Regions from separate parts of the Sphingobium sp. RC1 genome, predicted to be linked through region 1. Evidence: predicted binding sites of a transcription regulator. Region 1 holds the regulator's gene; each other region holds the start of a gene.
What was found. The regulator LexA, encoded in region 1, represses DNA repair genes until DNA is damaged. The targets are predictions, from matches to a motif close to GTTCCNCNCTTGTTCT.
Positions count from the first base shown of each region.

Region 2: AC6JBC_RS07845 (ATP-dependent helicase) is a predicted target of LexA. The motif match lies at 1,347-1,362, and genes of this name have one in related genera.
Region 3: AC6JBC_RS12785 (ImuA family protein) is a predicted target of LexA. The motif match lies at 1,243-1,258, and genes of this name have one in related genera.

Region 1 is NZ_AP027306.1:1,190,914-1,193,179, forward strand. Features, by position in the region: gene AC6JBC_RS05795 (ComEC/Rec2 family competence protein) at 1-1,041, shown strand, start outside; gene lexA (transcriptional repressor LexA) at 1,002-1,673, opposite strand; gene AC6JBC_RS05805 (hypothetical protein) at 1,826-1,978, shown strand; gene AC6JBC_RS05810 (molybdopterin molybdotransferase MoeA) at 2,033-2,266, opposite strand, start outside.
Region 2 is NZ_AP027306.1:1,597,987-1,600,252, forward strand. Features, by position in the region: gene AC6JBC_RS07830 (globin domain-containing protein) at 1-129, opposite strand, end outside; gene AC6JBC_RS07835 (Rrf2 family transcriptional regulator) at 245-733, shown strand; gene AC6JBC_RS07840 (Fe-S oxidoreductase) at 681-1,094, opposite strand; gene AC6JBC_RS07845 (ATP-dependent helicase) at 1,432-2,266, shown strand, end outside.
Region 3 is NZ_AP027306.1:2,557,530-2,559,795, reverse strand. Features, by position in the region: gene AC6JBC_RS12790 (sulfotransferase domain-containing protein) at 1-1,104, opposite strand, end outside; gene AC6JBC_RS12785 (ImuA family protein) at 1,264-2,079, shown strand; gene AC6JBC_RS12780 (Y-family DNA polymerase) at 1,976-2,266, shown strand, end outside.

The DNA.
Region 1 (2,266 bases):
AGTTTCGCCGCAGTTATCGCTATTGTTGCCTTGGGCGAACATCACCGCTTTCGGGCATTCGCGGCATCCCGTGAGGAGTCGGCACTTCGGCGACTGGGTCGCCACCTTGCCGTCCTGCTCCTCTCCGGCTTTGCGGTGGAAATGGTTCTGGCGCCGATCGCGTTGTTCCACTTTCACAAGGCCGGGATGATAGGCGCTTTTGCAAACCTGGTGGCTATCCCCCTGACGACCTTTGTCGTCATGCCGCTGGAGGCGTTGGCTTTGCTGCTGGATGTTGCCGGTCTTGGGGCTCCTGCCTGGTGGTTGACGGGCCGCGCGCTCGATCTGCTGTTGCTGATCGCGCATGGGGTGGCGGCAAGTCCTTGGGCGATCGTCACTGCGCCTGCCGTGTCCAACCTGATTTTCGGGATCATCGTGCTGGGCGGCCTTTGGTGCCTGCTTTGGCGAAGCGCTTGGCGCTGGGTGGGACTGGCCCCCGTGGCGCTGGGGATGGCCATCATTATTATGAGTTCGCCACCCGACATTCTGGTGACAGCCGATGGGCGCCATGTGGCCGTTCGCGGGCAGGACGGTGGCATGGCTATTCTGCGTGAGCGGGCAGGTGATTATGTCCGCGATATGATCGCAGAGAGTGCAGGCTATGGAGGTCCGCTGGGCGCTCTTGCAGACTTGCCCGAGGCGCGCTGTTCCATGGACTTATGCATGGTGGCCCTAACCGGAGGAGGGCGCATATGGCAGCTATTGGTGACGAGAAGCGGGGTTGTCGTGCCCAAGGACAGCCTGGCACGCGATTGCGCGCGTGCCGACATCGTTATCGCTGACCGCCGTCTGCCGTCATGGTGTCGGCCCCGCTGGATGAAAGCCGACCGGCGGTTGTTGGCACATACCGGCGGGCTGGCGATCGATCTTGATGGAGGAACCGTGCGAACCGGCAAAACAGTGGGCGACGCACATCCGTGGGTCGCCCGGCCTCCCTATTTACCGTCGCGCCGTCGATCCGATCAGTTGTACCGTCGCAGCAGACCAGCCAGCTTTCCTTGAATGCGCACCTGCTCCGAATCGTAGATTTGCGGCTCATAAGCATTGTTGGCCGGATCGAGCCTGACCTTAGGTCCCTGGCGATGATAATATTTCAGGGTCGCCTCGCTATCCTCGATCAGTGCGACCACGATTTGCCCCTCGCGCGCGACTTCAGTGCGTTGGATCAGTGCGAAGTCGCCGTCGAGGATGCCCGCATCGATCATCGAATCGCCAGAAACCTCAAGAGCATAATGGTCTCCGGCACCCAGTAGAGCGGCAGGAACCGACAGCATATTCTGTCCTTCCATGGCTTCGATCGGGACGCCTGCGGCAATCCGACCGTGAAGGGGGATGTCGATCACGTCATTGGCTGCGACCGGGGGCTTGGCCGACAGTTGCGGCTTGGGTGTCGCTGCAACCTTGGGTGCGCGATGCATCGCTTCAGGAAGTTTCAAAACCTCCAGTGCTCGTGCCCGATTTGGCAGGCGACGGATGAACCCGCGTTCTTCCAGCGCATTAATCAACCGGTGAATCCCGGATTTCGACCGCAGATCGAGCGCTTCCTTCATCTCCTCGAACGAAGGTGAAACCCCGCCTTCCTCGAGCCGAGTTTGAATGAAGCTGAGCAATTCCTGTTGCTTGGGCGTCAGCATGCCGACTTATCCTCCATGGAACGGATGGAGAACGCATAGGAAACGTAAGGGGGCAAGTCAAGCGGGCTTGCGCCAAGCGTAACGAAAGGAACGGACCTGCGTCACAGCCGTTCAATAGCGGCCTTCCCAAAGAGGGTGAATAGGAGAGTAAGATGGCGAACCAGAACGATCAGGACAAACAGCGCCGCCAGCAAGGTGGTGACCGCTCAAGTCAGGGCGGGCGTCAGCAGCAGCAGGAAAATCGCCAAGGTCAAATGGGCGAGAGCCGCAAGGACAAGAGCGATCACAGCAAGCAGCAGCGCTGATCTACGTTTGGTTGGATCACGGGGAGGGGCCGCATTGCGGCCCCTTTCTCATTGTCAGAGCGGAACGATGGTTACTTTGTCCCCTACGGCGGCTGGGGGTGAGTCGGCCGGTCGAAGGATCAGGCACCCCGCTTGAGCCAGGGCTGCGGTAGCGGCGCTGTCCTGCGAGGTAACGGAGACCAGACCGGCATCGGTGAGGTAGGCACGAAGATAGTCGTCGCGCTCTCCTGTCGCGGGGAGGGGGGCGGCGAGTTCCGCGATCATCGTACGGGGTAGCGGGTTGGCGGC
Region 2 (2,266 bases), 410 kb from region 1:
CATGTCCTTGATCGATGCATCCTGGAACAGGCGCGCATACATGGCGGTCGTGATTTCCACCCCATGGCTCCGCAGCGCGGGAGCGGTTGCTTTGACGATCGCGATGGTTTCAGCGCTGAGCTGGCTCATACATGCACCCCTTTGAACTAGAGACTCGGTAAAGACGCCTTTACGGTACATCTTTAAACATGTAAATAATCTACATGTTTGATCTGCAAACCTCGTTCAATTAACGCATTCCCTCATGCAATTGACCCGCCACACCGACTACGCCCTGCGCATCCTCATCCATCTGGCCGTTACGCCGACAGGCCGCGCAACCATCCCCGAGGTCGCCGACGCTTACGCTCTTTCGCGCAACCATCTAATGAAAGTCGTCCACCACCTCGGCCAAGGCGGCTTCATCCTAACCCAGCGCGGCAGAGGCGGCGGCTTCACCCTCGCCCGGGCTCCTGAAGCCATCAGGCTGGGCGATGTGGTTCGTCACACCGAAACAGACATGAACCTGGCAGACTGCGCAGGCTGCGGCCTCCGCGCGGCTTGTGGCCTATCGGGCATTTTGAAGGCTGCCACTACAGCTTTTCTCGCTGTGCTCGACCAGCACAGCCTTGCGGACGCCGCCAAAGACAGAACCGGGCTGGCGGCGCTTATTGCCGCCCTGCCCGGCACCGTTTCTCCGGTCAGCGATGCCTGCGCGCCATCTTCTTCGAACGCGGTGCCTCGCCTGGATTGATGCAGCTATCCTGTACCGTGCGACTGCATAGCGGATAGTCTTTACCGCCCGCAGGCGGAAGGGTCATGTTCCCGCCAACGGTAACCGGATTCGCCGAACTACCGACAGGCGCGGCAGGGTCTTTAGGCATGCCCGGCGTTGCGGGCATCATACCGGTGTCAGCTGGAACCTCTCCAGTCGGCTGACCAGCATTGGGATCTGCCGCTGTAGCAGGGTTCGCAGGCGTAGCAGGATCCGTCGGCATGCCATTAGTGGCTGGGGGTTGGGCCGTATTGGCCGACACGCCCTGAGCGATCGCAATGCCAGTAGCGCCGGTGGTAAAGGCCAGCATGGCGGCACTCGCAAGCATGATCGATTTCATGGGTAATCCTTTCCTGTTCATCACCCCGTTCTGCCTCTTGGCGGGTAGAGAACCAGATCGGTGACGCACGCGTTCCAATGTCGGCGGCGAACTGTGGCTCTGCTGCTACCAGGCGAATGATCGCTGTCTCAACAAAGCGTTCAAGTTCTGAATTGCGCGCCTCTTTCCCTCACTGGAACTGCTTGGCCTTGACCTAACGACACGACGAGAGGGGATATCGAAGGTGAACATCGTGGTCGTCCCCCTTGCATTATTCCCCTTTTGTTCTCATACATTGCGATCAATCGCACGTGGCCAAGCCCTTGCTCCCTCTATCCATGCTCCCTAGTTATTGACCATGACTCTTCCCGTTCCCTCGCCTGATGATCCGCCCTATCTTCAGGGCCTCAATGAGCCCCAACGGGAAGCCGTCCTCACTGCGGAGGGACCGGTCCTGGTGCTGGCGGGTGCCGGAACGGGCAAGACGGCTGCGCTGACCGCAAGACTGGCGCATCTTATAGCTACGCGCCGTGCCTATCCGTCGGAAATCCTGGCGGTCACATTCACCAACAAGGCTGCGCGCGAAATGCGCGAGCGTGTTGGACGGATGATCGGTCCGGCCGTGGAAGGCATGCCGTGGCTCGGCACATTTCACGCCATTGCAGCTAAAATGCTCCGTAGGCATGCCGAATTGGTCGGCTTGCAATCCAACTTCACCATTCTTGATACAGACGATCAGCTTCGACTGATGAAGCAGCTGATCCAGGCTGAAGGGATTGATGAAAAGCGCTGGCCCGCGCGGCAGCTCGGTGGCTTAATCGATCAGTGGAAGAATAAGGGGCTGACGCCTGACGAAATCAGCGCGGGAGATAGCGAATCTTACGGGAACGGGCGCGGGCAGAAACTATATGCTGCCTATCAGGCCCGCCTTCGCGATGTAAATGCTTGCGACTTCGGCGACCTGCTGCTCCATGTGCTCACCATATTGAAGCGTCACCGGGATGTCCTCGAAAGCTATCAACAGCGGTTCCGCTATATTATGGTGGACGAGTATCAGGACACGAACAGCAGCCAGTATCTCTGGCTCCGCCTGCTCGCTCAGCAGCGCAAAAATATTTGCTGCGTGGGTGATGATGACCAGTCCATCTATTCGTGGCGCGGGGCGGAAGTCGCCAACATCCTGCGATTTGAAA
Region 3 (2,266 bases), 1.2 Mb from region 1:
GGCGAGGCCATCTTCCAGGGAATGACCATCCCATTCCCGCCGGAAAAACCATTCGCCTACTTCTATTGCCAGAATGGTCGGGGCGATGAGCATGGCGGCGAGGCCGATTATGACCATCGCCTCGCTCAAGAGTTGCACGCCAAGAGAGGGAAGGCGGCGCTTGGTTACTGGATCATGCACTTGTCTTTCGGGCGCCGCGGATTGCGATATCCCTATCGGTTTCACGGTGGATGACGAAGGCGGGTCCGAAAAGCCGTATCGATCCAGCTTGGCCAGCATCCGGGGGTGCAACTGAGATTTGCAGCCATCCTCGATGAATTTTTGTTGCTCGATCGTCAGTTCCTGGCGGAAGCTGTCGGACTGTCCCTTTCTGATCCGCAGGGCATCTGAATCCGATCTGTCATATTCATGGCCGGGAATGCCCTGGGCGAGTTCCAATGCCTTGAGCTTTTCAAAGGATGAGTTTTCCACCGCATATACAAGAGCACGGCTATTGACTGGCTCATCCAGGAAATTGAGCATCTTTTCGACTTCTGCCTCCGTTTGAAGCAGTAGATCCTCATAATATATGATGTGATGATCATGCCGTTCGAGGCCATTGGCCCAGCTGTTCATATATTTGATATAGTGGGGCAGGCCTCTATTCTCATCCCTGAGAAAATCATCAACGCTGCCTTGAAACGACATCTTGTGCCGGGTCACATGGTGATAGTCGGAAATGAGCACGGCCCGCGGATCCCGGATCAGGAATATGATGGGAAGCCGACCGGGCAGGGTCGGCTTGAAGCGCAGATGAGTGGAAGGGATCAGGGGGAAAGAGGCCTCCTCCGATCTGCGGACAAAGGCCGGTATGCCGCGCACCGGATCCAAGTCGAAATTGGGCGCGAAGGTGAACATGCTCTGGGTCGTAATGGGCGGATATGCACGCGACGCGAGGAAATATTGCGCCAGGATAAACCTGAGCCAGGTCCTGCCCGACTTCGGGTAGGAGGCGAGGAGCGCAGTCGCAGCGCTGGAAACAAGACGCAGGCTGCGAGCCGAAGCGATGCGGCGCGCCAGAATGAAGGGCGCATGAGCCAGCGAGGCAATGTGGGGCGTGTCCATCAACACAGATTAGCTTGGCAGAAAGCCGGGTGTGAAACTTTTCCGGATGATGGCCAATGTGTGTAAGAAGCTGAAACCATCCTCCCTTTTTTCTGATGGCAGCCAAGTTGATTGACAGGGGATGTACTATCGCCGAAAAGAACATATAGAGAACATTCTATGGTGGATTCGGTGAACAGGCTTGCAGCCCTCAGGCGGCACATTGCATCACTGGAAGGGATTCCGGCCGTCAAAGCAGGCGCGCGTATCGCGACCGGACATGCGGCTTTTGATCAGGCATTGCAGGGTGGCCTTGCCAGCGGCCGGGTGCATGAATTGTTCGGGAATGCTGAAGATGAGGGCGCTACTGCCGGTCTTTCCCTGATCCTTGCCCATCTTGCAGCGCGTGAGGCTCCTCTGTTCTGGTTGCGCCTTCCAGATGGAACGGCGGGTCAACCTTATGGCCCGGGGCTCTCCGCGCTTGGAATAGATCCAGCCCATTTGCTGATCGGCGTCATGAAGGATGAGGCGCTGCTGTTGCGCGCGGCGGTTGATGCGCTGCGTTGCCCGGCGCTGGGCGCGCTGGTCATCGAACTGCGCGGACGCGCGCCGCTGCTGGACCTGACTGCCAGCCGCCGTCTGGCGCTGGCGGCGGAGACGTCGGGGGTGACCGCCTTCGTGCTGCGGATCGGCGGCGATCCGGTGCCGAGCGCGGCGGAAACACGCTGGCGGGTGGAGGCTGCGCCATCCGTGCCGTTGCCGGGCAATGCGCCGGGCATGAGCGCTTTCTCGCTCCACCTGTTGCGCCGCCGTTCGGGCGCAGACGGCATGACATGGCGGATGGTGTGGGATGCCGAGCGGGGAGATTTTGGAGAAGAGTGCGATGAACGCCATGAGCATGGATGGGCAAGCGGAGGACACGCTGACGAGGCGGCGCTACCTGGCGCTGTGGTTCCCCTTCCTGCCGGTCGATCGGCTGCGCATCGCGCGGCCTGACCTGTGGCAAGCGCAGGCCGGTGCCGGGCCGGTCGTCATTGTGGAGGCTGTGCGCGGGGCCATGCGTCTTGTGACGCCGGACGCTGATGCGCTGGCGCTGGGCCTGAGCGCGGGCATGACGCTGGCCGATGCACGGGCGCAAGAGCCGGATCTGGTCAGCTTCGAGGCCGATCATCATGCGGATCAG